3 regions of the Acidovorax sp. GW460-11-11-14-LB4 genome follow, and region 2 is predicted to be linked to each of the others. Evidence: predicted binding sites of a transcription regulator. Region 2 holds the regulator's gene; each other region holds the start of a gene.

What was found. The regulator FliA, encoded in region 2, starts transcription of late flagellar genes. The targets are predictions, from matches to a motif close to CTAAAGTTTNNNNNNNNNNNGCCGNTA.
Region 1: AC07X4_RS16605 (flagellinolysin) is a predicted target of FliA. The motif match lies at 3,556-3,582, and genes of this name have one in related genera.
Region 3: AC07X4_RS15590 (flagellin N-terminal helical domain-containing protein) is a predicted target of FliA. The motif match lies at 1,803-1,829, and genes of this name have one in related genera.

What each region holds. Positions count from the first base shown of each region.
Region 1 covers NZ_JBWKYJ010000049.1:26,500-36,802, reverse strand. The annotation lists gene AC07X4_RS16620 (RBBP9/YdeN family alpha/beta hydrolase) at 1-220, shown strand, start outside; gene AC07X4_RS16615 (DUF2242 domain-containing protein) at 286-780, opposite strand; gene AC07X4_RS16610 (thermonuclease family protein) at 1,270-1,704, shown strand; gene AC07X4_RS16605 (flagellinolysin) at 1,762-3,465, opposite strand; gene AC07X4_RS16600 (MFS transporter) at 3,714-4,997, shown strand; gene AC07X4_RS16595 (DUF1800 domain-containing protein) at 5,173-6,783, shown strand; gene AC07X4_RS16590 (DUF1501 domain-containing protein) at 6,983-8,209, shown strand; gene AC07X4_RS16585 (DHH family phosphoesterase) at 8,308-9,225, opposite strand; gene AC07X4_RS16580 (tellurite resistance TerB family protein) at 9,350-9,829, shown strand; gene AC07X4_RS16575 (ankyrin repeat domain-containing protein) at 9,908-10,243, opposite strand.
Region 2 covers NZ_JBWKYJ010000092.1:3,888-14,190, reverse strand. The annotation lists gene flgF (flagellar basal-body rod protein FlgF) at 1-606, opposite strand, end outside; gene flgE (flagellar hook protein FlgE) at 653-1,933, opposite strand; gene AC07X4_RS21895 (flagellar hook assembly protein FlgD) at 1,972-2,625, opposite strand; gene flgC (flagellar basal body rod protein FlgC) at 2,657-3,061, opposite strand; gene AC07X4_RS21885 (flagellar basal body rod protein FlgB) at 3,098-3,568, opposite strand; gene flgA (flagellar basal body P-ring formation chaperone FlgA) at 3,800-4,612, shown strand; gene flgM (flagellar biosynthesis anti-sigma factor FlgM) at 4,707-5,027, shown strand; gene AC07X4_RS21870 (hypothetical protein) at 5,070-5,441, shown strand; gene AC07X4_RS21865 (RNA polymerase sigma factor FliA) at 5,554-6,270, opposite strand; gene AC07X4_RS21860 (hypothetical protein) at 6,437-7,234, opposite strand; gene flhF (flagellar biosynthesis GTPase FlhF) at 7,227-8,723, opposite strand; gene flhA (flagellar biosynthesis protein FlhA) at 8,720-10,303, opposite strand, start outside.
Region 3 covers NZ_JBWKYJ010000044.1:3,189-13,491, reverse strand. The annotation lists gene AC07X4_RS15590 (flagellin N-terminal helical domain-containing protein) at 169-1,665, opposite strand; gene AC07X4_RS15585 (flagellin N-terminal helical domain-containing protein) at 1,987-3,471, shown strand; gene AC07X4_RS15580 (O-linked N-acetylglucosamine transferase, SPINDLY family protein) at 3,596-5,794, shown strand; gene AC07X4_RS15575 (LbetaH domain-containing protein) at 5,804-6,451, opposite strand; gene AC07X4_RS15570 (GNAT family N-acetyltransferase) at 6,484-7,134, opposite strand; gene AC07X4_RS15565 (DegT/DnrJ/EryC1/StrS family aminotransferase) at 7,145-8,269, opposite strand; gene AC07X4_RS15560 (class I SAM-dependent methyltransferase) at 8,324-9,565, opposite strand; gene AC07X4_RS15555 (dTDP-4-dehydrorhamnose 3,5-epimerase family protein) at 9,562-10,122, opposite strand; gene rfbG (CDP-glucose 4,6-dehydratase) at 10,119-10,303, opposite strand, start outside.

The sequences.
Region 1 (10,303 bases), on a different contig from region 2:
GCCTGCGGCGCTGACCGCCTCGGGTCAGCCTGCGCGGCGGACCATGCTGGTGAGCAGCAGCGACGATCCGTATTCCACTGCATCCTTCTCGGCCCATTGCGCAGCCGCCTGGGGTGCCCAGCAGGTGGACCTGGGGGCCAAGGGGCATATCAATGCCGACAGCGGCCTGGGCGACTGGCCCGAAGGATGGGCCTGGGTACAACGCTGGCGCGCCGCCTGATGAGGCACCAGCGGGAAGTGGGCCGAGAGACGACCGAAAAAAAAGCCGGGCACGCCCCCGGCTGCTCAGTCTGCCAGCGCCTGGTCGATGACCAGGTAGCGTTTGACCAGGTCAAAAAAGCTGTCGTAGAAGGTGTCCTTGGCAATGGTCTCGCTGCCCACCTTGACCAGGGACTCGCTGCTGGATGAGAACGGCAGCGACACCGAGCCGATGGCGCCCACACCCACGCTGGCCGAGTTGTTGGTCTTGCGCAATGCGTAGGTGTCCTGGGTGGCCGTCACAAAGCCCAGGCTGACCTTGCCGTCGTTGGCCTCGGGCACACACACCACGCGCACCACCATCTGCAGGTGCGACTCGGGCTCGGGCTGGAAGCTCTTCTTGCCTTCCACCAGGTCGGCCGCGCTGGACGAGATGACGTAGCCCTGGCTGAGCAGCGCGCGGCGCGAGGCTTCACACGTCTGGGCCGGCGTGGCATCGAACAGGCGCGAGTACGTGGCGACCGAGCCAAAGTTCTCCTGCACGCCAAACGTCTTGGCCCCTGTGCCGGCACAGCCTGCCATGACCAAAGTCGCGCCACAGGCCAGGGCCACTGCAGCGGTGCGCAGGGGCGATGGTTGGGGGGCATGGGATTCTGTGGACCAGGGGAAACGCAAAACCGGGACTCCTTGGGGGTGGTCGGCTATCGCCGACGATAACAAGCGCGAAGCAAACGCGACGCGAGCGCATTGGACAATGCACCCCATTGTCACAGCGCCTGGGGTGTCTGACGGCAGTAACCGCTCCCGGTTCCCCAGATTCTTCAAGCCATGCACACCACGGCGTGGTCACACCTTGAAGCAAAGCAGACCTGTGGCCCGCCAGGTGCTACGCAGGGCGGCGGCATGCGCATGCCCCCATACCAGCCCTTGTTGTGTCATCGTCATCACGCAGCACACCGCTATACTATTAATAGCTAAAAAAGCATGCTGTTGTAGCGCACCCAGCCAAATCGCTCCATTTTTGCAAGAAACACTGGCGCCAGTGCCTGCAAACACACACCCAAGCTCCCTGTGCCCCTCGCTTCCCTGTTTTGCCTGGTCGTTGCCATCAGCGACGGCGACACCCTCACTGCCCGCTGCGGGCCACCTGGTGCCTACCAGCAGGTGAAGGTGCGCATCGCCGCCATCGATGCGCCCGAGTCGAGGCAAGCGTTTGGGCAGAAGTCGCGGCAGCACCTGGCACAGCTGTGCTTTCGACAACGGGCCACGCTACAACCCGTGGATGAGGACAGCTACGGCCGCATGGTGGCGCAGGTGCGTTGTGGTGGCACCGATGTCGCCACGGCACAGGTGCGCGCAGGCATGGCCTGGGTGTACACGCCCTACGCCAGCCACTACCCGCACCTGGCGCCCTTGCAGCGCTCTGCGCAGGCGCAGCATGCGGGCCTGTGGTCCCAAAAGCGGCCTTTGGCGCCCTGGGACTATAGGCACCGGCAGCGCCGTTGACTCGCCAGGGAAACGGCGCGCACCACCGCCTCGCTGACGATCCTGAGCGGAAGGCGATCAGTTGCGCAGCAAGGCCAGCACGCCCTGGGGCATCTGGTTGGCCTGCACCACCATGGCGTTTCCAGCCTGCTGCAGGATCTGCTGGCGCGCCAGCGAAGCGGTTTCCACTGCGAAGTCTGTGTCCACCACGCGAGCGCGGCTGGCCGACAGGTTTTCGCTGCTGACCTGCAGATTGCCGATGGTGGCCTCCAGGCGCGAGGCCTGGGCGCCCAGCACGGCGCGCTGGCTGCTCACATAGTCCAGCGCGCGGTCCACCGCCACGATGGCCTGTGCGGGCGACACCGTGACGTCCAGCGTGTTGCGCAGGCCCAGCGCCCCCAGGCTGATCACGCCCACCCGCGTCTCCAGCGTCTGGTTGGCGTTGGCGCCGACCTGGAACACCTTGGTGCTCACGGCCCCGGCGTTCTTGGCAATCGTTTCGTACGACTCGGTGAACCCCTCCAGCACATCCTGGCCGGAGCGGCTGCCCATGTTGGGAATGGCGGCCTTGGCATTGCGCGCGGCGCCGCCGTCCACATCCAGCCCACCGATCGCCCCCGTGTCGTCGTTGTTCAGGTCAAAGGTGCCGATGAACGCGGCGCCGTTGGTGGCGAACTGGCTCTTGACATCGGCCGCGTTGGTAAACACGCCGTGCGAGGCATTGGCGATGGCGGTGTCGAGGGTGGCGCCCGGGTTGGCGTTCATGTAGGTCAGCACATCCTTGACCCCTGTGCCCCCCGCCGCCTTGATGCGGTCATGCATGTAGCGCACCGCCGAATAGCTGGACGAGTAGAACTCGCTGGTGTTCGTGGGGCCATTGATGGCGGCCACCACGCCTGCCGTGGTCACTGCAGCGATGTCGTTCTTGACCCGCTCATCCGCCCCCTGGATGAACTCGGCCGTGCCTTCGATGAACCACAGGTTGCCGGCCTGCAGGTTCTGCCAGTTGGTGCTGCGGGCCATCACGGCGTGCACCATCTCGTGGCCGATGATGCGGTCGTTGTAGTACGGCGCGGTGCCGCCGTTGGGCAGGTTGGGGGGCACAAAGTCAGCCATGTCCACCTGCAACACCAGACTCAGTCCCCGGCCGTTGGCGTCATAGCCCGTGTTTTGCACATAGGCAGCCACCCCGCCGGCGCCGTCGGTGTAGCCGGTGTAGCGGATGTCGAGCTTGGCACCATCGGCCTTGAGGCCGTAGTAAGTGCGGATGAGCTGTTCGCTGCTTTCCAGCCAGCTGCCCGCGCTGGTCAAGCCGTCGTACACGCCCAGCAGGTTTTCATCGCCCACCACGCTGGCGCTAGAGGTGTCGAACACGTTCATACCATTGAACTGGGTGGTGCGGCCGGTGCGGTCAATCTCCTGCGCAAGGCGCGAGACCTCTGCCTGAATGGCCTCCCGGTCGGAGGCACTGTTGGTGTCATTGGCCGCCTGCACGGCCAGTTCGCGGATGCGCTGCAGGCTGGCAGCCACGCCCTGCAGGGCCCCCTCGGCCGTCTGCATCAGCGACAAGCCGTCGTTGGCGTTGCGCACCGCCTGGTTCATGCCCCGGACCTGGGAGGTAAAACGCTCCGAGATGGCAAGGCCCGCCGCGTCGTCCTTGGCAGTGTTGATGCGCAGGCCCGAAGACAGGCGCTGCACGGTCGTCGCCAGGTCGCCCAGTGCATTGCCGAGCCGGCGCTGCGCATTCAGCGACATCACATTGGTGTTGATCGTCAACGCCATGGCTCGACCATTGGTCTCCAGGGGGTGAATCGGCGCAGCGCACAAGCGCCACGGGCGGAGCGGGCCTGCATTTCAGGGCCTCTGTCGTCTTTTCGGCAGGTCGGCAGAGAACCTGAGGCCCGGGCGCCTCGCCTGAGCGCCGGGCTTTACCCCGCCTTCACAGCGCGCCCGCGCCGAGGGCGCTAGCATCAGGGTTCTCCCCAGGTCCGCGCAGCCCTGGGCCGCCTCTCTGCTCCCACGCCTTGTCCATGCCCGTTCCCGAGCCCAGTTCGCCTGTTCCCGCCGCCAGCGACGCCCAGAGCGTCTATCGCCATAACGGTTTTGTCTCCTTTCTGGTCGCCCGCGTGGTGGCCGTCATCGCCACCCAGGTACAGGCGGTGGTGGTGGCCTGGCAGGTGTACGACCTGACCCGGCAGCCGCTGGCGCTGGCCTATGTGGGGCTGGCGCAGTTTCTGCCCATGCTGGCTTTGTTGCTGCCCGCGGGCGACCTGATCGACCGCTTTGACCGCAAGCGCATCCTGGCGATCGCCTGGTCGGTGGGTGGCCTGTGCAGCGCCCTGCTCTGGTGGCTGTCTGGCCACGGCAGCAGTGGGGTGGCGGGCATTTATGCCGTGCTGGTGCTGTATGGCTGTGCCCGCGCGTTCTCGGGCCCGGCCATGCAGAGCCTGTTGCCACAGATCGTGCCCCGTGCACAACTGGCCCAGGCCATCGCCGCCAATAGCATGCTGATGCGTGTGGCCAGCATTGGCGGGCCGCTGCTGGGCGGGCTGCTGTATGCGCTGGGCGGCGGCGAGCTGACCTATGCCATCTGCTGCGCGTGTTTTGTGCTGGGGGTGGCCCTGCTGCTGCGGGTGGTGGTGGCCCATGCCACGGCACCCTGCCCCGCGCAAGGCACGATGTTCGAGCGCTTTGGCGCGGGCATCACCTTCATCCGCACGCGGCCCATCATCCTGGGCACCATCTCGCTGGACCTGTTTGCCGTGCTGCTGGGCGGCGTGGTGGCGCTGCTGCCCATCTATGCGCAAGAGGTGCTGCATGTGGGCCCGGCGGGCCTGGGTGCGCTGCGCAGTGCCATGGCTGTGGGCGAAGTCAGCGCCGGGCTGTACCTGAGTATGCGGCCCTTCAACCGCCAAGTGGGCCGCACCATGTTCATCGCGGTGGCGGTGTTTGGCGTGGCCAACCTGGTGTTTGCACTGTCCACGCTGTTCTGGCTGTCGTTTGCGGCGCTGCTGGTGGCGGGCGCGGCCGATATGGTGAGCGTGTACATCCGGGGCGCTCTGGTGCAGTTCTCCACGCCCGACACCATGCGCGGGCGGGTGAACGCGGTGAACATGCTGTTCATCGGCTCGTCCAACGAACTGGGCGAATTCCGCGCGGGCACCAGCGCCGCATGGCTGGGCGTGGTGCCCGCCGCCATCGTGGGCGGCCTGTGCACGCTGGGTGTGGTGGGTGGCTGGATGATGGCGTTCCAGACTCTGCGCAAGGTAGACCGTTTTGAAGAGGCGGCGCAGGCCACGGGCGCAGCGCCATAGCACCGAGAACCTGTTCTCAGGCGATCATGATCATGTCTGGGGGCTTGGAGATACCCCTCGATACATCCTCCCTGGCGTTTGTGTCGCGCAGGTAAAACCCGCCGTGCGGGCTTGCATGCGGGTGGTGGCAGCGGCACCATGCGGACAGCCATTGGCTGGCTGCCAGCGAGGCCCCATGACCCCCACTAACCCACTGCACCTCCACCGCCGCACCCTGCTGCTCGGCCTGGCGGGTTGCGCCGTCTTTGGCGCCCCCCTTGCCACACAAGCCGCGCCCCCCGCAGCCGCAGTGCCCCACACAACAGGCCCGGGCACCTGGAGCGCGGCCGACGAGCCCACCCTGGCCCGCCTGCTGGACCGCGTGACCTGGGGCTGCACCGCCCAGGGCACGCAAGCGCTGGGTGGCTTGAGCATCAGCGCGTATCTGGCTGCGCAACTGCGCCCAGGTGTCCACACCGCACTGCCCCGCGAAGCCCAGGCACAGATCGACGCCATGGCCATCTCGCGCACCCCCATCGAGGCGCTGGCGGCCGACATGGAAGCCCGCAACCGCGCCGCCAAGGCCCAACCCACCGAGGACGAGCGCAAGGCTGCGCTCAAGGCCTGGCAGCAGGACATGCGCGCCCTGCAGCAAGAGGCTGCCGCCCGGTTTGTGCTGCGCGCGCTGTATTCGCCCAGCCAGTTGCGCGAGAAGATGACCTGGTTCTGGATGAACCACTTCAACGTGTTTGCAGGCAAAGGCAACCTGCGCGCCCTGGTGGGCGACTACGAAGAGCGTGCGGTGCGCCCCCACGCGCTGGGCCGCTTTCGCGACCTGCTGGGCGCCACCGTGCGCCACCCGGCCATGCTGCGCTACCTGGACAACGCGCAGAACGCTGCAGGCCGCATCAACGAAAACTACGCGCGCGAGCTGATGGAGCTGCACACGCTGGGCGTGGACGGTGGCTACAGCCAGCAGGACGTGCAGGAGCTGGCCCGCGTGCTGACCGGCGTGGGCGTGTCGCAGCGGCCGCCGGGCGACGAGCCCCCGCGCATGCGGCCCGCACTGCTTCGCCACTACGTGCGCGAGGGATTGTTTGAATTCAACCCGCAGCGGCATGACTGGGACCCCAAAACACTGCTCGGCCAGCCGCTCCGCGCCCAAGGCCTGGCCGAGGTGGACGAAGCGCTGGACCGCTTGGCCCGTGCGCCTGCCACCGCGCGCTTCATCACCCGCAAAATCGCGCTCTTTCTGGTGGGCGACAACCCGCCCCCCGCACTGCTGCAGGCACTGGCCCGCAGCTTTGAGCGCACGGACGGCGACATTGCGGCAGTGCTGGAAACGCTGTTCCACACACCAGAGTTCCGCGCATCCCTGGGCCAGCGTTTTCGGGACCCGGTGCACTACGCGCTGGCGGGCCTGCGCCTGGCCCACGGCGATGCCGTGCTGCCCAACACCGACCCTGCGCTGGCGTGGCTGCAACGGCTGGCCGAGCCTTTGTATGGCCGTGTCACGCCCGATGGCTACCCGCTGGACTCCGCGACATGGTCAGGCTCGGGGCAGATGAGCACGCGCTTTGAGATGGCGCGGGCCTTGGGTACAGGCGCCCTGGCCGCCCCACCAGCGAACGATGACGCGGCACCCCGCGCCGCGCCGCGCATGCCGCCCGGCCTGGCGCAGACCGCCTACGTGCGTACGCTGGAGCCCACGTGGTCCCCGGCCACGCGCAGCGCATTGGCACAGGCCACCTCACCGCGCGAATGGAACCTGCTGTTCCTCGCATCCCCTGAGTTCATGCACGGATGAGGAGAGGAGATGGAGTACATCCCCCTGAGTCGCTTCGCGCCTTCCTCTTCTCTCGAATGGCTTCGCCCTTCGGGAAGGGGGACGCAGCCCGTGCGGCGGGGCGGCCCTTGCACGGCTGCCACGGCTTTGACCGCGACGCGCCTGCGCAGCAGCCGATGATGCGTTCGGGCGCCATTGAATAGGTCGAAAGGACAGCCCCATGCTTTGTAGACGACACCTTCTCCAGGCCCTGGGCGCCAGCGCACTCGGCACGGGCCTGGGCGTGCACAGCGCCAGCGTGCTCGCCGCGCCCCGCGCTCAGGACGCGCGCTTTCTGCTGGTGTTCTTGCGCGGTGGCTACGACTGCGCCAGCCTGCTGGTGCCCACGGCCAGCAGCTACTACTACGAGACACGGCCCAACATCGCCATCGCCCGGCCGGGGCAGGAGGGCGGCACCCTGCCGCTCACGCCCGACTGGGGCCTGCACCCCGCAATGGCTGAATCGATGCTGCCGCTGTACCAGCAGCGCCAGCTCGCCTTTGTTCCGTTTGCAGGCACGGACGATCTCTCCCGCAGCCATTTCGACACCCAGGACAGCATTGAGCTGGGCCAGCCCCTGGGCGGGCGGCGCGACTACCGATCGGGCTTTCTGAACCGGCTGGTGGCCGAGCTGAACCCGCGCGCCGACAGTGCCCCGGTGGCGCTGCAGCCGATGGCGTTCACCAGCACCCTGCCCCTGGTGCTGCGCGGAGCGGTGGACGTGCCCAACACTGCCCTGAGCGCAGGCGCGGGGCGCGGTGGTGTGGATGCGCGGCAGGCCGAACTCATCGCCTCCATGTATCAGGGCACACCGCTGGCCACGCCCGTGAACGAAGGCTTTGCCACCCGCGATGAGGTCGCCCGCACCATGCAGGGCGAGATGGAAGCCGCCAGCCGCAATGCACTGAGTACCAAGGGATTTGAAGGCACGGCCCGGCGCATGGCGCGACTCATGCAGTCGCGCTATCAGCTCGGCTTTGTGGACGTGGGCGGCTGGGACACCCATGTGGGCCAGGGCGCCGCCACCGGCACGCTGGCCAACCGCCTGGAGGAACTGGGCCGGGGCCTGGCAGGCTTTGCCGACGAGATGGGCCCCGCGTGGAAGTCCACCGTGGTGGTGGTGATCAGCGAGTTTGGCCGCACCTTCCGCGAGAACGGCAACCGGGGCACGGACCATGGCCACGGCACGGTGTTCTGGGTGCTGGGCGGCGGGGTGAATGGCGGCCGCATCGCGGGCGAGCAGCAGGCGCTGACCGCCACCACGCTGTTCCAGAAACGCGACTACCCCGTGCTCAACGACTACCGCAGTGTGTTGGGGGGACTGTTCGCCCGCATGTACGGGCTGAACGCGGCGGCCGTGGCGCGGGTGTTTCCAGGGGCCCAGGGGGCCGACCTGCGGCTGGTTTAGCCGCGCTGGCGTCCCACATCATTCACTATATTTTTGATAGCTACTCAGGCATATATTTCTAGCGCTACAGGCGATTTATCCTCTAAATCGCCCGGGCATCACGCGTTGAAGGTACCTGTCAGCAGCTCTGGCAGGCGCTCCACCTTCATCTTGAAGCCGCAGGCCTGCGCATGGCCACCGCCGCCCATGCTTTCGGCCAGCGCGATGCAGTCAAAGTTGCGCTGCGCACGCAGCCCCACCTTCACGCCCTTTTCGCCTGCACTCCACATCAGCGCAAAGGTGCCCGTTTTGGCCGAGAGGATGTCGCCCACCAGGCTGTGGAACATGCCGGGGGCATTGACCATCAGGCCCGTGATGCCGTTGAACACCAGCGGCTGCGCGCCTTCGGCGATGTCGGCGCAGAGCTTGCGGTACTTCTGGTCCATGGCCTCGCCGCGCACCATGAACTGCTGGAGCTGTTCGGGCGTGAAGTCGGCAATCTCGCGCCAGCGCGCAAAGCCTTGCTCTTCCATGTCCAGGGCTGACAGGAAGGCAGCGCTCTCGGCAAACTCCCACTTCCAGATGTCGCGGTCTTCCACGTATTTGAACAGGGCAGGCATCGGTTCGTGCGGATGGAAAAACTCCCACGCCAGCCGCGCACCCGACTTGTTCATGTCGAAGTGCACCACGCCGCAGCGGCAGGCAAAGCCGGTGAGCTTTTCGGCCGCGCTCTTGTGGTGGTCCAGCATGACCAGCTTGGCGGCGCGCTCGTCGATGGCGGCCATCACCTCGTTGGCAAACGAGAAGTCGAGGATGTAGACCGCGCGGCCTTGCAGGGGCGGCAGGTCGTCCACGGTCTTGACATCGCCGTGGTCCAGCCCCACGTATTCAGCCTGGTCGCCGTAGTACAGCCATGCCGCCAGCGCCGCGCCAAAGCCATCGGGGCAATTGCGCCCGTGGTACAGGATCAGCGGTGCGGGGTCGTTCTTGTCGGGGGCAACCAGCAGTTGCAAGGGGAGTATGGTTTTCTTCGTCATGGCCCCCGATTGTCGCCGGGGCTTTGTGCCGCAGCGAGCGCAACGTGCGCAGCCAGCACATGTCAGCGGAACCAACCCCACCCCCAACGCCTCCACCCTACTGACGCAGCCAGCAAACCACACGATGTTCCAAGCCCTCAAAGACCTGCTTGAAAGCCTCACCCCGTTCAACCCCGTGCCATCTCCTGCAGAGCGTGCGCGGTCTGTGCAACTGGCAGCCGCCGTGTTGCTGGTGGAGGTGGTACGGGCCCAGTCGGCGGTGGGCGATGCGGAGCGCAGCGTGATGCAGACTGCACTGCACCGGCAATTTGCACTAAGTGACGATGAACTGCAGCTCCTGCTGGAACAGGCCGCAGCCACCTCCAGAACCGCCTACGACTACCAGCGCTTCACCAGCCAGCTGAACGAGCATTTCACGCAGGACGAGAAGATCCAGCTCGTTGAAGCCATGTGGCAGGTCGCCTACGCGGACGCACGCCCGGACGAGAACGAGATGCACACCATCAGCAAGGTGGCCGGCCTGCTGCATGTGACGCACGGCGAGTACATCGGCGCCAAGCTCAGGGCGAAAGAAACAGCACACGCAGGCCAGTCACCCCATTGAGACGGGCGCGGCCCCGATGAGCGCCGCAGCGCACGAGTGGCGTCCCTTGGGGAAAGGACGCCAAGCAACCCCGGGGGGCTAAATGGGCAACCAGCGCCACCAGAACGGCTTGCGCTCTTCCTTGGCGCCCTGCGCCTGCAGCAAGGCGATGAACTCGGTGCGCCGGTAGCGGCGGGCGGCCTCCAGCGGGGTCATGTCGTCGAAGTCCGACCGCAGCCCCGGGTCAGCCCCATGCGCCAGCAGGTAGTGAGCGATCTCGTGGTGGCCGTGGATCAGGCTCGCCACCAACGGCGTGCAAAGGATCTCGGGATGCTGGTAGTTGGGGTTCACGCCTGCACTGATGTGGTGGCGCACCAGCGCCAGGTCGCCCGCCACGGCGGCGGCGTACATGTCTTTCCAGTCTCCAGCGGACATACCTGGGCATCCTTTGCAAGGGTTGAACGGGGCCAGTGTAGGCAGCGGCGCGTGCGGCAC
Region 2 (10,303 bases):
GCCCTCCAGCGCGCCCGACAGCATGCGCGCGTTGGCATCGTTGGGCATGGGGTCGCCCGACGTGGTGCGAAACAGCCCGTCGTCGCCGCGCTTGAGCGGGTCTTCCGGCGTGGGTGTGCCCAGCTTGAGGCGGCCAATGGCCTGGGCGGGCTGGCCCGGGATCTTGGAGGTCACGGTACCGTCCGACCCGAGCGACACATCGGCACCGGGCGGCACGTCGATGGGCGCTCCGCCATCGGACAACACGGGCAGGCCGGTGGGGGTGAGCAGCTGGCCGGTGGCCGACACCTCAAAGCTGCCCGCACGGGTGTAGGCCTCGGTGCCATCCAGCCCCTGCACTGCAAACCAGGCATTGCCGGCCGCCATGGCGTCGAGGTTGCGGCCGGTGCGTTGTACAGGGCCGGGGGTGTTGACGTAGCCCGAGGTGGCCTCCAGTGCAAACACGCGCGTCTTGGCGCCGTCGCCTTGCAGCGGCACCGAGCGGAAGGTGGACATCTCGGCGCGGAACCCGCCGGTGGACACGTTGGCGAGGTTGTTGGACAGCACCGCCTGCCGGTGCGCAGCGGCGTTGGCGCCTGTCATCGAGGTGTAGATGATGCGGTCCATGGGGGATCTCCGGTGTCCTGGGCGGGTTCAGTGGGGGTTCAGCCGGTCAGCGCAGGTTCACCAGGGTGGACATCACCTGATCTTGCGTCTTGATGGTCTGTGCGTTGGCCTGGTAGGCGCGCTGGGCGGTCATCATGTTCACCAGCTCGGCCGTGAGGTCCACGTTGGAGTCTTCCAGGGCGCCCGAGCGCAGCGAGCCAAAGCTGCCATCCGTGGCGGTGCCGACGACGGGCTGGCCCGACTCGAACGTGGCCACCCAGTTGTTGCTGCCGACCGAGGCCAGGCCCTGCGTATTGCGGAAGCTCGACAGCGCCAGCTGGCCCTCGGCACGCGTCACGCCGTTGGAATAACGGGTCATGATCATCCCGTTGTTCTCGATGTTGATGCCGGTCAGCTCGCCCGAGGTGTAGCCGTCCTGGCTCAGGTTGGACACCGCAAACTTCTTGCCGAACTGCGTCACCTTGTCCAGGCTCACGTCCACGGTATAGGTGGGCAGGTTATTGGGGTTGGGCGGCGTGGGGTTGATGGTGAGCGGCAGCGAAAAGCCCGTGGCGGGTGGCGTGGCCACCGGGCCGGTGATGGCGCCGTTGTTGTCGAACGTGATCTGGCCGATGGGCGTGGCCACCACGGGCGGCACAGCGGTGGGGTCGTCCAGGGCGTCGTATACGTCCCAGGTGTTGGCGGTGGCGGTTTTCTGAAAGTACAGGCTCACCGGTTTGGCCACGCCCTGGCTGTCGAACACGTTGATCGACGTGCCATAGGTGGCGCGCGGCGTGGCCGGGATGGGGGGCGTGGCTGCGGGGTTGCCCGCCGCGTCGGTGGCGCGGGCGTCCAGGTTGAAGGCCGCCGTGATCTTGGTGGTCTGCTTGGCGGGAATTGGCTCGGCGGTCGGGAACACCATGGGGATGGGGTCGGTGCCGGTGCGCAGACCCGTCACCGGGTCCACCGGGTAGCCCATCACCGACGCGTTGTCGTTGGTGATCATGTTGCCTTCCTTGTCCAGCTTGAAGTTGCCGGAGCGGGTGTAGGCGGCGGTGCCATCGGGCAGCGTGAGGGTGAAGAACCCATTGCCATTGATGGCCACGTCCAGGCTGTTGCCGGTGATGGTCAGGTTGCCCTGGGTGAATTGCTGCGCCACGGCGCCCACTTCCACGCCGATGCCTGCATTGGAGCCCCCTGCCGAGCCGATGGCAGAGGCCACCATCTCGGCAAACTCGGCCCGCGAGGCCTTGAACCCGACGGTGTTGGAGTTGGCAATGTTGTGCCCGATGACATCGAGGTTCTTGCTGGCGGCGTTCAAGCCGGACAGGCCTTGCTGAAAACTCATGGTGTTCTCCTGTTGACGCGATACGAAGCAGGCTGGTGTTACACCAAGGCCTTGATCTGGCTGTAGTTGATGGTTTTGCCGTTGGACAGGCTCAGCACCAGCTGTCCGTCCTCGGCGCCTGCGGCCGTCACCTTGGCAAGGTTCAGTGCGGTGGAGTCCAGCTTGGTGGAGCCATTGACGGCCGTCACGCGGAACTGCAGCCCTTCGGTGGAGCCGGTGTACTGGCTGGCGTCCCAGTCGAAGGTGTGGCGGCCCGCCGCCTTGGCACCCAGGTCGATGGTGTCCACCACCTGCCCGCCTGCGGTTGTGACCTCGATCTTCACGTTGGTGGCGGCCGAGCCCAGCTCGAAGCCGCCCTTGCCGGTCTTGTCCGCCACCGCCAGGCTGGAGCCCTCGGTCAGCACATTGCGGCCCACCAGGGCTGTGCCCTGCATGACCTGCAGCGAGTTGAACTGCGAAGCCATGCTCTGCATGGTCTGGTTCAGTTGCTGGATGCCGGTCACCGTGTTGATCTGCGCGATCTGCGAAGTCATCTGGGCGTTGTCCAGGGGGTTCATCGGGTCCTGGTTGTTCAGCTGCGCAACCAGCAGTTTCAAAAAGCGGTCTTGCGCGGCAGCCGGGTCGGTGGACGCGTTGGCCTTGGTGCTGGACGAGTCCGTCACCGTGGGGGCGTTGGTGGCACTGAGAATCATGGTGGTGTCCTTCTTGGAGCAGGCTCGTGCCTTACTGGCCCATCTGCAGGGTTTTGAGGAGCAGCGACTTGGCCGTGTTCATGACCTCGACGTTGTTCTGGTACGAGCGCGAGGCAGAGATCATGTTGACCATCTCTTCAACCGCGTTGACGTTGGAGTGCGTCACATACCCCTGCTCGTCGGCCGACGGGTGGCTGGGGTCGTGCACGCGGCGGCCCGGCACATTGCTTTCGCTGACACCGCTGACCTTGACGCCCGCAGAGCTGTCGGCCCCCATGGGCGCTGTCTGGAACACCACTTGGCGTGCCTTGTAGGCCTGACCATCGGGGCCTGCCACGGCGTCCACATTGGCCAGGTTGCTGGCCACCACGTTGAGCCGCTGCGACTGCGCACTGATGGCGCTGCCCGATACGTTGAAAATCGAAAACATGGACATGGGGTGGCTCGCTTTCTGCGCTGCGGGGCTGGCTGGTTATTGGCCCTGGATGGCGCTGAGCATGGTTTTGGCGTTGCCGTTGATGAACCGCAGCGTGGCTTCATAGCGCACGGCGTTGTCCACGAAGTTGGCACGCTCGCGGTCCAGGTCCACCGAGTTGTTGTCCAGGCTCGGTTGGGTTTGCACCGCATAGCCCAGGGCGCCTTGCCGGTCGATGCTGGTGCTGGAATTCACGGTGGGCAGCGGAATATGGTGCGGATCGGTCGTGCCTGCGGTTCCGTACGAACCTCCGGTTGCCAGCCGCGTGACCGCTGCGCCGGCAGTGCCTGTGGCGGAAGAAGTCATGCCCGTGGCCTCGCGCAGCGCGTCGCCAAACTTGAAGTCGCGTGCCACATAGCCAGGGGTGTCGGCGTTGGCAATGTTGCTGGCGATGGCGCGCTGACGTTCCCCACGCAGCACCAGGGCGTTGCCGTGAAAATTCAGCTGGTTGGTCATCTTGTCAAGCATGTGTGCCTCACACCGTCGGTTGCAAAGTCGCCATCCCCGGGGGGCTTTTGGCGTGGCTCGATTATGGAAACCGCGCCCTTTTTCTAAAGCGCGAAGAAGTGGCAAATGGATGCGCAGTTCCGGGTTTTGCGTCCGGGTCATCTGCCTATAGTTCCAGGGGTGAAATGGCCCCTGCCTTCCGTAGCACCCCGTGCGCGGGCAGCCTGGCCAGCCGATGCCCAGGAGGCCCCTATGACCGCCCACTTCCTTTTCTCTGCCGCCAACACCGACGCCGCGCTGTGCGGCGCCACCCGGAAGTCGCTGGCTGTGCGTGCCGGCGCCTTGGTGCGTACGTTCTGCCTGGTGGGTGTATTGGCTGTGGCTGCGCTGGGCCCCCATGGTGTTGCGCACGCTCAGTCGGCGGCAGACCCCGCGGCGGACCTGGGGCCGCTTACCCAGCGCTGGCTGGACGATGCGTTGGCCCGCAACCCGTCCTCCGCGCTGCCACTGCGTATGGAAGTGAGTGTTGGCTCACTGGATTCGCGCCTGCGGCTGGCGCCCTGTGCGCGCGTTGAACCCTATCTGCCCGTAGGTGCCCGCCTGTGGGGCCGGACCCGTCTGGGGCTGCGCTGCGTGGAGGGCGCCACCGCATGGAACGTGTTTTTGCCCGTCACCATCAAGGCGTTTGGCCCGGCCTGGGTGTTGACCAACAATGTGGCGCCCGGTGCCGTGTTGACGGCCAATGACGCCACAGAGGCCGAAGTGGACTGGGCGGCCGATTCCTCTCCCGTCATGGCCAATCCCGACCTGTGGGTAGGGCAGACCGCGGCCCGCCAACTGGTGGCGGGGCAGGCGGTGCGCCAGGCCATGGTGCGTGCCCCCCTGCTGTTCAAGGCCGGTGCGCAGGTGAAAGTGGTGGCTCAGGGGCCGGGCTATGCGGTCAGCTCTGCGGGCCAGGCGTTGACCGCAGGCTCTGTCGGGCAGACTGTGCGCGTGCGCATGGAGAATGGCCGTATCGTAAGTGGAACTGTGAATGATTCTGGGACAGTGGATGTCACTCTGTGATGACGCCCCGGTAATAAATGGCTAAAGTCCGGGCCAAATGGGTCGAAAACATTGCTACTGATGCCCCACATCCAACGGGGTGGTGGAGAGAGCGATGAAGATAGGTCAAACACCGGAACTGCCGGGCGGGTTGCCGCCGACGGGGCTTGCCAAGCAAGCCAAGGCCCCAGCCAGCGCTGCTGAAGGAGCCACCAAGGACGCACTGATGGCGTCATCCGCCGGTGTGCCTGTCACTGTGTCCACCGCGGCCCGGGCGCTCAGCCCTGCCACCCGCAGCACGGCAGATTTTGACGCGGGTAAGGTCAAGGCAGTGCGCGCTGCCATCGAAAAGGGTGAATTCTCGGTCGACGCCGAAGCCATTGCCGACAAGCTGTTGTCCAACGCCCAGGAGATCCTGTCCCGCTCGCGGGGTTGACCGGCGTTTTGCTCCCGGGCGCAATCCATCGCACAATGCGCCATGTCTCTGGAAGAATCTCTCTCGGCTGTTGAGCAGCTGATCGAACAAGTCTCCGCCGCACTTCTCGCGGCCGACCCTACCTCCCTGGAAAAAAACAGCACGGCCTTGCGTGATGCAGCGGCCGATTTTTCGCGTGCGCTGGAGCAGGCGGCCGCGCGGGGGGCGCCCTTGCCGGCGTCGCTGCAAAAGCGCGCGGATGCGATCCGCAGCATGCTGATCCTGCACCGTGAAAGCCTGGCCCGGTTGGCCGCCAACACGGACCGCCAAGCCGCCGGCCTGTTGCCCCCCAATGCGGCGGCTACCTATGGCGATGGCCTGGGGGCGCGCGGAGCCGCGCCGGGTGTGGCGCGCATCTACCGCTCTGCAGGCTGAGCGGCATCCATTGTTCTGAAGGGGTTGTGGGCCCGGTCGCGAAAAGCGGCGGCTCGTAACCCGACCCTCCGCAACGACCTGTGCGGCGCCTGTTTTCCGCCGGTGGGGGCGCTCAGTGCGCGCGCATCTTGGCCCGCAGCCGGGCAATGGACTGGCTGTGCAGCTGGCACACGCGCGACTCGGTGACGCCCAGCACGGCGGCAATTTCCTTGAGGTTCATGTCATGTTCGTAGTACATGCCCATGATGTGCTGCTCGCGCTCCGGCAGGGTTTTGATGGCGTTGACCAGTGACGTCTTGAGCCGTTGATCACGCAGCAGCTCCACCGGGTCAGCCGCACTGTCGGCAACGTGGCGGTCCAGAAACCCATCCTCGTCATCGTTGCCATGCGTCATGTCTTCGAGGTACACCAGCTGGGTGCCCCGGACCTTGCCCAGCAGATTCTGGTAGTCCGCCAGGCTCATGCCCATTTCGCTGGCTATTTCGGACTCCAGCGGGCTGCGTCCCAGCTTTTGCTCCAGCCGGTGCACAGCGTGTTCAATGTCTTTCTGGCTCTTGCGCGAGCTGCGGCTCATCCAGTCGCCCTCGCGCAGCTCGTCGAGCATGGCGCCCCGGATGCGTTGGGTGGCAAAGGTTTCAAACTGCACGCCCTGTGCCACTTCGTAGCGCGACAGGGCTTCGGCCAGCCCCATCATGCCGACCTGGATCAAGTCATCCAGCTCGACATTGGGAGGCAGCTTGGCGATCATGTGGTGCGCAATCCTCCGGACCAGCGGTACATGCTGGCGGATCATGGCATCGCGATCAAGCTGGCCTTTGGCGGTGTACATAGAGAGGGTGTTATGCACTGGTAGGGCGGGTATGCGATCTTGTTCTGGAGCCGCTTGGGGGTGCCATCACCCGATCTTTTTCCGCCGCCCGGGGCCAGCAACTTGCCAGACCGTGGGGAGCGTTTCGGGTCAACGTGCGTACGTAGAGGTGCATCACAGGCTCTGGTCAGTGGCTCCGGACAAAATGCGCAGGCATGCCTGTCAAGTTGCTGGGTGTCAGCGCAGCCAGCGCTCCGTTCATAGTGCCCGCATTTTCCAGCAGTTGCAAGGCCAGGCGCTGAAGCTCCTGGGGGTTCTGAGTGGCAATGGTGGTGGTTCGTATCGGGCCGCCCAGATGGCGCTCGGCACATGCCTGCAAGGTCATCAGCTGGGACTGGGCCTTGCGGCGTTCGGCGGCGGTGTTGCCGTGCAGCAAAGCGGCCACCATGCAGGGCAAGCCAGTGTGTAGCGCAATCTGCTTGAGGCTCTTGTAGCTGGTCATCACGCCCGCTGCGCCACTGCCCATGACCACCAGCGGCACCGTGGCCGTGTGGGTGAGCAGGGGCCCCAGGGTGGAGGCTGGTGCGTGAATCACCATGAGGCCGTAAGTCCTGAAGCAGGGCAGCAAGCTCTCCATGGGCGAGCGTGTGCTGCCGCTGGCCTTGCGGCTCAGGTGCTGCAGCCCCTTGGCCGCTGGAATCACGGCGAGGGAGGATGCGGTGGCGCCCAGGTTCAGGCTGGCGCCGTCATTCCACGTTGCATGTTGCAGCAGGTGCAGCAGCCCGGGGCTGTCGTCGGACTCCTGCGCCGTGCCGTCGAGTACCACCACCGGATAGCCCAGCCGCTGCAGGCTGGCGCAGATCTGCCATAGCGTTTCCAGGCCGCTCGCCGTGTTGCCCTGGCTGGCGACTGCCAGCAGCCGCAGCTCTGCCTGCGGGGTGAGGCTGTGCAGGCTGGCCGCCTGGTGAAAACCCAGATCAAGCATCGACCAGCCCCCCCTCCGTCACGGTGTCAGGAGAGTGCGAGAAGAAGAAGTTCAGGTCCGTGGCCTTGGGGTCGAAAGCCGACTTCGCCGGCGACCGCATGGAGGCGCTGATGAGCTGGTGGGCGTTGGCACGCTCCCAGTCCTCGGGCACGCGCTGGCCGTTGGTCACGCCGCGCAGCACCATCTGGTGGCGGATCAGTGCGTCGATCGCGGGGCCCAGCTTCACGGCTTCGTCCACCTTGGACAGGATGGCCTGCTGCGAGCCGTCGGTCTTGAAGGCGGTCAGCACGTCATCCAGCGTGTCGCCATGGCAGCCGGCGTTGAGTACCAGCAGGCGGTTCACATGGGGCAGGTCCAGCACATCCAGCATGTCGCGCTTGCGGGGGTCCCTGGGGGCCACGCCGGTGGTGTCGATCAACACCATTTTCTTGCCGCTGAGCAGACCCAGCAGGTCTTGCAGCGCGGCGCGGTCGTGTGCCAGGTGGGCCACGATGCCCAGCATGCGCCCGTAAGTGCGCAGTTGTTCGTGCGCGCCCACACGGTAGGTGTCAAGTGTGATCAGCCCCACACTGCCGGGGCCGTGGATGCGGGCGCACATGGCAGCCAGCTTGGCGGTGGTGGTGGTCTTACCCACACCCGTAGAGCCCACCATGGCGAAGATGCCGCCCTGTTCATAAAGGGGGGGATCGGTCTGGTCGGTCTTGAGGTTGCGTTCCAGCACCTCCATCAGCCAGCGCACCGATTCGCCCGCCGACAGGTCTTCGGGCATGCGTTCGAGCACGGCGCGGGCCAGCGACGGGGAGTATCCGGCACGGATCATCTTCAGCATCAGGTTGGACTGGATCGGGTTCTGGCGCGCCTGCCCCAGCCAGGCCAGCGTGTTGAAGCGGTCTTCGATCAGCTCTTTCATCGCGTGCAGCTCGTTCATCACGCTCTGCTGGTTGTTCGACTGGATCAGGTGGGCGCTGGGGGTTTCTTGCCGGCGGCGCGGTGGCTCGGGCGGGATGTCCATCGGGATCGTGCGCAGCGGGTTGTGGCGCGCCACCGAGGGCGCGGGCATGCGTTCACGTTCCGGTTCCTGGTCGCGGCTGCGTTCAGACAGTGTCTGGGGTTCCGAGGGGCCATTCAGTGCCTCGTGGCGGCGGCGCAGCATGCGTTCGCGCACATAGTCCTGGAACGACAGCGTGCTCATGGCCAGCTGTTCGGTGTCTTCCTCGACCGGGTTGCGGCCCAGGCCCGACGCTGCTGCCGATTGGCTGGCGCGCTGGGGGGTGCTGCGCGCAGTGCTGGGCGCCAGCAGGGGCGGATTGGACGAAGCGGTGGGCGCACCACCGTCCAGAGCCGACAGCGTGTCCTCGGCCGTGGCCACCACTTCCACGCCGTTGGCCGTGGGGCGGTTGGACAGGATCAGCGTGCCGTCGCCAAAGGCCATGCGCGCCTTGGCCAGAGCCTCCCGGGAGGTGGGGGCGGTAAAGCGTTTGATGTTCATGCTGATGCACCTTTAAGGATCGGCCCAATACGGATGGTGTGGGTCTCTGGAATTTCACTGTGTGCCAGCACCTGCAGGCGGGGCGCTACGCGGCGCACCAGGCGGGAGATGGCATTGCGGATCTGGTCGGGAACCAGCAGGCAGGCGGGCAGGCCCATCTCTTCCTGCTTGAGGGCCACTTCGGCGGCCTTTTGTGTGAGGATGTCGGCTACGCCGGGGTCGAGCGCGGGGCCTGCCGTATTGCCCAGGGCTTGCACCAGCAGGCGCTCCAGGCCGGGCTCGATGGCAATGACGTTGAGCTCGCGGGTGGGGCCGTAGATCTGCTGGACGATGGCGGGCGAGAGCGCAATGCGCACGCGGCGGGCCAGCTCGACGGGGTCCGAGACGCCACCAGCATGCTCGGCCAGCGTTTCGATGATGGTGCGGATATCGCGGATGTGCACAGACTCTTCCAGCAGCAGCTGGAGGACTTTCTGGAACGTTGCGATGGAGACCATTTTCGGGACTACTTCTTCGATGAGCTTGGGGGCCAGCTTGGCCACGTGTTCCACCAGTTGCTGCGTTTCCGTGCGACTGAGGAGCTTGGCGGCTTGCACTTGCATCAAGTGTGACAAATGGGTGGCCATCACGGTTTCGGAATCAACGACGGTAAAACCGGCCATTTGTGCGGCTTCCTTTTGCCGATCGTCGATCCAGTGTGCTGGCAGGCCAAAGGCAGGGTCGGTGGTGGCCGTGCCGATCAGCGGCGTGGTGATGCCGCCGGGGTTGATGGCCAGGAACATGCCAGGGAAGGCTTCGCCCTCGCCCACCACCACGCCGCGCAGCGTGATGCGGTAGCCGCTGGGCTTGAGTTCGAGGTTGTCACGTACGTGCACGGCAGGGGGCAGGAAGCCGACTTCCTGTGCAAACTTGCGGCGCACGCCCTTGATGCGGGTGAGCAGGTCGCCCTGGCGGCTCTTGTCCACCAGGCTGATGAGGCGGTATCCCAGTTCCAGGCCCAGCAGGTCCACGGGCTGCAAGTCGTCCCAGGTGGCTTCGCCATCGGTGGCGGGCGGCGGTGGGGCTTCGACCACCGGGGGAACCTTCTGGCGCTCATACATCACCCAGGCGCCGTAGCCCAGCAGGCTGCCCATGGTCAGGAACACCACATGCGGCATGCCGGGGATCAAACCCAGCAGGATCAGGATGCCTGCCGTCACGCCCAGCACGCGGGGCGACATGAACAGCTGCTGAACGATCTGGCGGCCCATGTCGTGGTCCTTGCCCACGCGCGAGATCACCATGGCGGCTGCTACCGAAATCAGCAGGCCGGGAATCTGTGCCACCAGCGCATCGCCAATGGCCAGTAGGATGTAGCTGTCTGCGGCCTGCTTGGCCGACAGGTCGTGTTGCAACACACCAATGGCGAAGCCGCCAATGATGTTGATGAGCAGGATCAGGATGCCCGCCACGGCGTCGCCGCGCACGAACTTGGACGCGCCGTCCATGGAGCCGAAGAAGTTGGCTTCTTCCGCCACTTCGGCACGGCGACGCTTGGCTTCTTTTTCGTCGATCAGGCCGGCATTCAGGTCGGCATCCAC
Region 3 (10,303 bases), on a different contig from region 2:
GGCGCCGAACGGCGATCAAGAACGTCCGTAAACACGCCAGGAAACCCGTCTTATCCAGCGGTCCTGGCACCCGCTGTCCCAAAAAGCCAAAGGGCGGCGACAGAAATCTGCCGCCGCCTGGGCCACTTCAGGGCGCTGCAACGCCCTGACTGCCATGCCCTCTGCCTATTAACGCAGCAGGGCCAACACACCTTGCGGCAGCTGGTTGGCCTGAGCCACCATCGCCGTACCGGCCTGTTGCAGGATCTGAGCGCGCGACAGGTTGGCGGTTTCTGCGGCAAAGTCGGCGTCCAGGATACGCGAACGCGAGGAGGACAGGTTTTCCGACGTCACTTGCAGGTTGCTGATCGACGTTTCAAAGCGCGACTGCAGGGCACCGAGCTTGGCACGCTCGCCGTTGATGAAGGCCAGGGCAGAGTCCACGGTCTTGAGCGCATTGGTCGCGTTGCTGAACGTGGTCACGTCCAGGTTGGCCACAGCCTGCAATGCAGAGCCACCGTCATCCAGTTGGGTCGCACTAGTAGAGTCCACGGCGAACGACTTTTCCGAATCCAGGACGATGTAGCCGCCCGTATTCACCATTTCTGCGGCAGAGTTGGCAGTCAGGGTCTGGGCCGTACCGTTGCTGGCGCCAGCTGCATCGTAGCCGGTGACGGTCACATTGGCAGCATTGGCATTGGCGGTATCACCCACCACGATGTCGTTGCCGGTAGCGTTGGTCAGAATCACTTGCGTGCCGTCCGAGCTCAGAGCTGCGTTGATGCCGGTCTTGGCAGCCTGGTCGTTGATGGCGGACACTGCAGCCGACAGGCGGTCGGTGCCGGTGGCAGAGGTCAGCGTGAACGACACCGTGACGGCGGCAGCAGACCCGACATTGTCGCCCTGCAAGGTCAGCGAATAGGAACCAGCCGAGGCCATGCCACCCAAACGCACTTCGGTACGGGCAGTGGCAGTCACACCGGTGGTGGCCTTCATGCCATTGATCTGATCGGCTGTTGCCTTGGCCGTCGCGTTCGACCCTGCCGCAATGCTATTAGTACCCAGGTAGCCGCTGATGGCAATGGTGCCAGCAGCTACGCCGTTGGAAGTCGCGCCCGCTGCCACGGTGGCCTGAGCACCGATGCCCGAGCCGTTCGATGCCACGTTTTGGTTGTTGCCGTACACCGTGGTGCGCAGATTGCCCGTTGCCGCCACGATGGTCTGGTTGGCGTTGGCGCCCACCTGGAACTGTTGCGTACCAAAGGTGCCGTCCAGCAGCTTCTGACCGTTGAATTCGGTGGTTTGCGAAATGCGGTCCAGCTCAGACACCAGCTGGCCAACTTCCTGTTGCAGGGCCTGACGGTCGCCGGCGCTGTTGGAAGCGTTGGCCGATTGCACGGCCAGCTCACGCACCCGCTGCAGGATGTCGCCGGAAGCCTTCAATGCACCTTCAGCGGTTTGCGCCAGGGAGATACCGTCATTGGCATTGCGAACCGCCTGGTTCAGGCCACGAATCTGGCTGGTGAAACGCTCGGAAATCGCCAAACCGGCCGCGTCGTCCTTGGCGCTGTTGATGCGCAGGCCCGACGACAAGCGCTGGATGGACGTGTTCAGCGAGGTCTGGCTCATGCCCAGGTTGCGCTGTGCGGTGAGCGAGCTGATGTTGGTATTGATGGTGGAAGCCATTGCAAATCTCCAGAAAGAACTGACTGAATATGGCGTTGCCGCCAGCCGGGGCGCCAGCACCACGCTGGCTTCCTGGGTTCGCCAGTGCTCTTTAGCTTCTGGTGAACGGCGGGCCGCTTACGGTCCGTTGTAAGTGTTTTCGGGTCACCGCCGGAAAACTTGAGGGTCAAACGCGCAAGTTGTACGACTTTTTTGCCGCTTATCTCCCCAACGCCAAAAAGCGGCATCTCCACAATTCATCCATCGTTCCCTCATTGACAGCCGGACGGGTGCGCTTGAACCGGCAAACAGATCCGTCTTGCGACGTTAAGGAGTTTCGCCATGGCAGCAACCATCAATACCAACATCAGCTCGCTCACCGCGCAGCGAAATTTGGGCACCAGCCAGATGTCGCTCAACTCAGCCATCCAGCGCTTGTCGTCGGGCCTGCGCATCAACAGCGCCAAGGACGACGCAGCCGGTTTGGCGATTTCCGAGCGTTTCACCAGCCAGATTCGTGGCCTGAACCAGGCGGTTCGCAATGCGAACGACGGAATTTCGCTGGCCCAGGTGGCAGAAGGTGCGATGGGCTCCGCCGGCAACATCCTGCAGCGGGTGCGCGAACTGGCCGTGCAATCGGCCAACGCTTCCAACAGCGCTGGCGACCGCCAGGCCCTGCAGCAGGAAGTCGGCCAGTTGGTGGCGGAACTGGACCGGATTTCGCAAACCACCGAGTTCAACGGCCAGAAATTGCTGGACGGCACCTTTGGTACGCAACAGTTCCAGGTGGGCGCCAATGCCAACCAGACCATCGTCGCAGCGACGGCCAACCTGCGCACCAACGTCTACGGCAACAACCAGAACATCGCCTCCAACGGCTCGGGTATTGGTGCACAGGCCCCTGCGACTGGCGCCACATCCAACGGCGTGACAGCGGGTTCGGTCTCCATCAGCGGCTACCTGGGCACAGGCACCATGACGGTAAATTCGAATGCCACCGCCAAAGCCACCGCCGATCAGATCAATTCCCTGCAGGCCACCACGGGCGTGACCGCAACCGCCCGCACCGAAGTACGCCTGGGAGGCATGGCCTCGGCCGGGTCCTATTCGCTGACGCTGGAAGGCGACAACGTAGGCGCATCCCGCACGATCTCGTTCACCTTGACATCCGCCACCGGCACAGACCGCCTGTCGCCTGCCGTATCGGCGATCAATGAGCAGTCTGCAAAAACCGGCATCAACGCCTCGCTGAGCTCGGACGGCACCCAGATCATCCTGACCAACGCCACCGGCAACAACATCGTGGTGGGAGATACCACCAATGCCAATGCAGCCGCCGTGAGCGTGACCGGCTACGACGCGGCAGGCGCCAGCAACGGCACTGCACAGACCTTGGCAGCCGATGCCACGATCGACAACGTTGCCACCGGCGGCTACATCACACTCGACTCTGAGAAATCGTTTGCCCTGACCTCTGCCAGCAACCAGCTGGACAGCGGCGGATCGTCACTGCACACCGTGGCCAACCTGGACGTGACCACCTTCACCAGCGCCACCGATGCGCTCAAGACCGTGGACTCGGCACTGGCCTTCATCAATGGCGAACGCGCCAAGCTCGGCGCCCTGCAGTCGCGCTTTGAAACCAGCATTTCCAGCCTGCAGATCACATCGGAAAACCTCTCTGCCTCGCGCTCGCGCATCCAGGATGCCGACTTCGCGGCAGAAACCGCCAACTTGTCGCGGGCTCAGATCCTGCAACAGGCCGGCACGGCGATGGTGGCTCAAGCCAACCAAATCCCGCAAGGCGTGCTGTCGCTGCTCAAGTAATTGACCCAGCCCACACGCCGCGCAGTGGAATTGCAACGCAACGACAAGGGGCCCCGATGGGCCCCTTTTCACATGGCACACTGTGCGGCGCCCCCCGCTTCTTAGCTTGTAGATCGGCAGCCACGTGCAATCCAAAAACACCGCCCAGGACGATCCCCGCCTCCATGCGGCCCTCGCAGCCGCAGACTGGCCCGCGCTGACTCGGTTGTGCCGCCAAATTCTGCGCAAGAATGGCCGCCACCTGGGCGCCAACCGCCTGCTGGGCTTCTCGCTCCACAAGCAGCGCGAGTTCGACGCAGCCCTCAAGGCCTACAAGCAAGCCTATGCGTACTGGCCAGGCGATGCCGAGCTGCTCATCAACTACGCCAACATCCTGATTGAGCAAGCACGCAACTACGACGCACTTCCGCATCTCGAAAAGGTCTGCGAGCTGCGCCCCCAGCAAGCCGTTGCATGGATCAAACTCGCCGAGTGTTGCTATCTGATCAATTTGCACAGCAAGGGATTTAATGCGAGCCAGAAAGCCCTCGCGCTGGCTGACTCCATGCCGCTGACAGTCGGCGCCCTGATGCAAAGCGCCATTCACCGCCGCGAGCTGGGCCAGGTGCGCGAGGCTGTACAGGATTGCGAGAAAGCCATCGCGCTCAGCCCCGGCGACCCTGGAAACTACACCAACAGGCTGCTTTTCATGCTGGCGAACCCGCAGGTGAACGCTGCGCAGCTGTCTGCAGCCGCCCGCCAGTTTGGCAGCGTCTTTGAGCCCCCACTGCGCCCCAACTGGCCCAGCTTTGAGGCCCATCGCGGCTCGCCCTGGCGCCGCCTGAAGATTGGGTTTCTGTCACCCGACTTCCGCATGCACGCCGTCATGTACTCGGTGGAGGGGCTGCTGGCCCAGCTGGACCGGCGGCAATTCGAGGTGTATGCGTTCTACCTGTTCCCCAAAGGCGACCATGTCACAGAGCGGGTGGAATGCCATGTCGACCACTTCGTGCGCCTGGCTGGCTTCAGCCCCGAGCATCAGGCCGATGCCATCCGCGCCCAAGGCATAGACATCCTGGTCGACTTGGCGGGCCACACGGGCAACAACGGCCTGCTCATCCTGGCGCACAAGGCTGCACCAGTGCAGGTGTCGTGGCTTGGGTTTCCGGCCACCACCGGGCTCACCGCCGTGGACTACAAGTTCACGGACGAAATCACCGACCCGCCAGGCGTCGATGACCAGTACACGGAACAGTTGTACCGGTTGCCTACGCTGTTCGCCTGTTACCGGCCCATGAGCCGCAATCCCCTGTGGCGTTACCAGCCCCGCTATCAGGTGCGCCCCTCGCCCGCGATAGATAACGGGTTCATCACCTTCGGCTCCTGCAACAACCTGGGCAAGCTGACGGATGAAGTGCTGGCACTGTGGGGGCGTGTCCTGGAAGCCGTGCCTCATTCACGCTTGCTGATCGAGGGCAAGAATTTCGATCGCCCCGAGTTCGCGCAGGCCTACCGCGATCGCTGCGAGGGACTGGGGCTCCCGCCTTCGCGGCTGGAGCTGGTGCCGCTCAACCAAGACAACCAATACCTGACCTACCACCGCATCGATATTGCGCTGGACCCATTTCCACTCACCGGCGGCACGACCACCTTCGATGTGTTGTGGATGGCGGTCCCCATCGTCTCCATGATGGGCGAAAGTTTCAAGAGCCGGATGGGCGTCGGCATGCTCAGCTACCTGGGGCGAAAGGAGTGGCTGGCAGAGAGCCCGGACGACTATGTGCGCATTGCTGCGGGCCTGGCAGCAGATACCCAGGCGCTCAATGCGCTTCGGCTCAATCTGCGTAGCGAAGTGGAAAACTCTGCGCTCATGCGCGAAGACCTCTACTGCCGGCACTTTGGCGAAGGCCTGCGGGTGATGTGGCTGAAATGGTTGGCTCAAATGGAGCATCCCGACGATCCTCAGGCGCAGGAGCAGGCCATGCAGAGCTGGTTACCGCAGTTCCCGCAAGAGTGGGAGCAACCCCCAGTCCTGGGCGTCGGCTTGAAACCCGGCCAGCGGGTCAGCTTGCACGCAGCCCACCAAAGCCTGCAGAACCTGGTTGAAAAAGCACGGACCTCCTCTCCGCCCCGGCGAATCGGCGAATCAGCCCCCTTGATCACGGACCGCCACTGGATTGCCGTGACCGAGCTGGCCGAAAAAGTGCTCAACGCCGTACCACACGATCCCGTCGCTCTGGCGTGCCTTGCCGAAGTGGAGCATGCACACGGGCACACCGAATTCGCGGTGACTTACCTTCAATATGCGACGCAAGCCATGGGGATGGACATCCCGGGCTCCTGATGCTGCGTGTCAGATCCGGAAAATGTCGAGCAGCGCATTGCGCCGGGTGGGCTTGAAAACCACCCTGCCGGCGTCGCCACGGTAAATGGTGCACTGCCCGGGTGAGTGGGTGTTGACCAGGCTGACCCCTTGAGACAACACCGTGCCGTCGCCCACCTGACAGTCCCCAATGATGGCGGTGCCCGCGTACATGATGACGCCCTCTCCAAGCACGGGGGCCACCCCATGGTTCTTGCCGACGGTGGAATTCTGGTAGATCACCAGATAGTTGCCGTAGCTTGCCTTGGCGAAGACGATCCCGACGGAATGTCCGATGAAGAAAACCGGCGGCATCTCAATTTCGTAAAAGAGGTCGATACCGTTCAAGGCCTTGTTCAGCAAGAACAGGCGTGTGGGAGTTTCCGTACTAGCCGTGCGGCGCCAGATGGTATTGGCCAGAAAGTACAGAAAACTGCAGTACTGCGTGGAATGCAGCGGATCAAAGCAGTCCTGCCGCCAGGGCCGGACGGCATTGATACACCCGTGCAGGCGAGCAAGTGCTTCGTCCAGGCACGCATCAATGTCCATGCGGGGATCGAAATCGTCGGGCAGCGTGTAGTGCAGTTGCTGCACCACGTAGCGCAGCAACCGATCACGGTCCATTCGCAAAATTTCCATGCCCAGCCTCCTTCAACGACCTCAGGGCCTGTTCAGGCCCGGGGTAAGTGCAGTTGCATGTACACCAAGCTGGCAGGGGCCCCTACTGCATGAGGGTCCTCCTTCCAGTCCACCCCGCCAGGGACTGTGCTGGCCACGATGGGCACTCGCTGGTACTCCTGAAAACCCACCTTGCGGTAAAAGTCGACCGCCGGATTGTCCGATCGCACCCGTACGGCCAGCGTCTGCAGCCCGAGGGCATCGCGCGCCCAGTGCATCAGCGCCAGCAACGAGGCCTTCATCAATCCCGGAGGGGATGAGCCTCCACTGACGATGGCATCGGCCTCGCCATAACCACGCGGCCAATCAATGAAGCCCAGGCCCACGTGCCCCACACGCTCGCCATCCAAGGTTTCCACCATGAACAACATCTTGCCGGGGTTCTCGTGAACTGCTCCAGACAGCCAGGCGGCGGTTCGCTCAGGGGTGGATACAAACTCGGTCAGGAAAGATTTGACATGGCGGTTTCGCCACTCCGTCAAAAGCCGCACATCAACAGCATCGGTGTGTCCAGGCACGGTGGCTATGGGTCGAACGACCGCTGCCAGCGGCTGCCCCACCGGCAACAACAGGCCAGGCTCGCCAGCACGGGCCGTCTGTTTGATGGCAGCAAAAAGCTGCTGCCCAGGGGTGGATGCACTCATGGCGGCCTCTTCAGAGTTGGGCAAAGTAGCGGCGCACCTGCGCAGCCACGGTGTCCACGCTTTCCAGCGGCATGCGCGAGTGCAGCGGCAGCGAGAGAATGCCCTTGCCCACGCTGTCGGTCACCGACAGGTCCCCTGCCCTGCAGTCCTTCCAGAGCGAGAACCAATGCCCCGGCTGCCAGTGGATGCCGGTGTCCACACCGTTCTCCTTGAGGAAGTCTCGCAGTGCATCGCGGTGCTCTGCCGGCACCCGTATGTAGTACAGAAACGGGTTGACTTCGGCAAAATCGGTACGGGGAGTGCGCACCTGCGCAATGCCTTGCAGCTTTTCGTTGTACCGGCGCGATGCCGCTTGGCGGCTCGACTTGATCACATCGAGCTTGCCCAGCTGCGCCAATCCGATCGCGGCGTGCATGTTGAGCATGTGGTAGCGAAATCCCACCCGCTCGACATCAAAAGTCCAGGCACGCTTGTTCTGGTACATCACCTCCGCAGGCTGCTGCATGCCCAGCAAACGCAGCTCGTGCACACGACGCAACTCTTCTTCCGTGCGCACAACAATCGTGCCGCCATCGAGACAGGTCACTGTTTTCACCGGGTCGTGGCTGAAAACGCAGATGTCGGAAAAGCTGCCGACCATCCGCCCTTTGTAGCTGGAACCAAATGAATGCGCCGCGTCATGGATCACGCGCAGCTTGTGGCGCTCGGCAAAGGCGGCAATGGCGTCGTGATCGCTGATGATGCAGTCGTAGTCCATCACGATGATGGCCTTGGTGCGTGGGCCCACCAAGGACTCGGCCTTGACAAGGTCCAGCTCGAGCGTGTCGTCGTTGCAGTCGCAGAACACGATGTCCGCCCCCACCCAGGTGATGGCCTGGTAGTCGGCCGAGCAGTTGAATGCCGACACGATCACCTCGTCCCCCGGTCCCACGCCCGCGAGCAGCAGCGCGATGTGCAAGCCTGCCGTTCCGGTGCTCACCGCTGCCACATGGCGGTCCGGGGCCTGCAGGATCTCTTTCACCTTTTTCTCGAACCCCGACACATAGCTGCCCATACCGAGCCATCCCAGCTCCAGCGACTCTCGGCTGGCATCGATTTCTTCTTGTTCGATCAAGGGCTTGAACATTGGGATCATGGTGGTCTCCTTCGGTTGTGTACGGTTCAAATGGGCGTAGCGCTAGGTATTCGGCTACCAGACTTCTAGGCGAGGGACGGCCGTGACAAACTGGCCTCCCCATCCACGTATTTCGCTCAGCTGCAAGCCGATTTCGCTCCGCAGGTTCCACGGCAGGATGAGGATACGTTGCGGCTTGTGGGCGAGCAGGTGCGCCTCGCTCACCACGGGGATGTGGCTGCCCGGCAGGAATTGGCCTTGCTTGGCGGGGTTCTTGTCCACCACGTAGGGCAGCAGGTCGGGCCGCACGCCCGCAAAGTTGAGCAAGGTGTTGCCCTTGGCGGCCGCGCCGTAGGCGCTCACGGTAATGCCGTCAGCCTGGCACTGCAGCAAAAATGTGAGCAGCTCTCGCTTGACCCGTATGGCCTGGCCCTGGAAATCGCTGTAAAAACCTGCGCCCAGCATGCCGGCCGTGGCCTCGTTGGCCAGCAGTTGCTGCACGCGGACGGCGCCTTCAGCCGTTACCTGGGGGTGGCCCACGGTATCGGCGCGGGCGGCAAACACCCGCAGGCTGCCGCCGTGGGTGGGCAGCTCCTGCACATCGATCACCACCAGCCCGTTGACCGCAAAGATGCGTTGTACGGCCGTGAGCGACAGGTACGAATAGTGCTCGTGGTACGCCGTATCGAACTGACAACCCTCCACCATGCGCAGCAGGTGCGGAAACTCGAAGGTGGCAACGCCGTGGGGCTTGAGCAGCCGCGTGAAGCCGCCCACAAAGTCGTTGATGTCGGGCACATGGGCCAGCACGTTGTTGGCGGCGATCAGGTCGGCCTGGCGGTCGGCGGCTGCCAGCTCGTCGGCCAGCGCCACGCCAAAGAACCGATCCACCACCGCTATGCCTTTGGCGCGAGCCGCCGCCGCCGTGCTGGCGGTGGGCTCCACGCCGTAGCAAGGAATGCCAGCCGCCTGCACATACTGCAGCAAGTAGCCGTCGTTCGATGCGACCTCGACCACGCGGCTGGCGGCGGTGAGCGCCAGGCGTTCGCGCATTGCCTCTACGTACGCATTGGCGTGGGCCAGCCAAGACGATGAGAACGAGCTGAAGTACGCGTAGTCGTCGGTGAACAGCGCCTCGCGCCCGGCGTGGTCTTCGGTCTGTACCAGCCAGCAGGTCTCACACACCAACAGGCGCAGCGGGAACCAGGTTTCGGGCGCGCGCAGGGCGGCCTCGCGCAGGTAGGCGTTGGACGGGGGCGCGCTGCCCAGGTCCAGAAACGGCAATTGCAGCGGGCTGCCGCAGTGTCGGCACTTCACAGGCGCACTCCTTCGAATTCTTCGGTCATCCCGGGCTGGCCTGCGTCGCGGGGCGACATTTGCCCCACCGGCAGCGGCCAGGCAATGGTCAGACGCGGGTCGAGCGGGTGCAGCCCCGCCTCGGCGGCGGGCGCATGGGCTGCAGAGTGGCAATACAGCAGCTCGGCATGGTCGGTCAGCGTCTGGAAGCCGTGGGCAAAACCGGGCGGGATGAGCAGCGCGTTGCCGTTGTCTGCGGATAAATGCTCGGCATGCCACTGCAAAAAGGTGGGAGAGCCCTGGCGCAGGTCCACGGCCACGTCCCAGACCTCGCCACGCAGGCAGGTCACCAGTTTCATTTCGGCGTGCGGCGGCTTTTGGTAGTGCATGCCACGCACGGTGCCTTGGAGGGCTGTATAGCTCTGGTTGACTTGGGCGATCGGGCCCGCCCAGCCTGCCCCCGCCAGTTCATCGGTGCAGAACAGGCGCGCAAAAAAGCCGCGCTCGTCCACCAACGGCTGGCGTTGCACACGGAACAACCCTGCCAGGGGCAGCGGCGCCAGGGCCAGGCGGCTCATGGGCGGGCCTCCCACGCGTCGATGTCGGCCATGCACAGCGCGCGCGCATCGGCGCCGCCATGGTGCTGTCGGTACCAGTTCATGGTGCGGGCCACGGCGGTGTTCAGCGCCCAATGCGGGGCGACGCCCAGCACCTGGCGGGCGTGGGCAGTCTCCAGCGCGAGCCAGCCGGCTTCGTGGG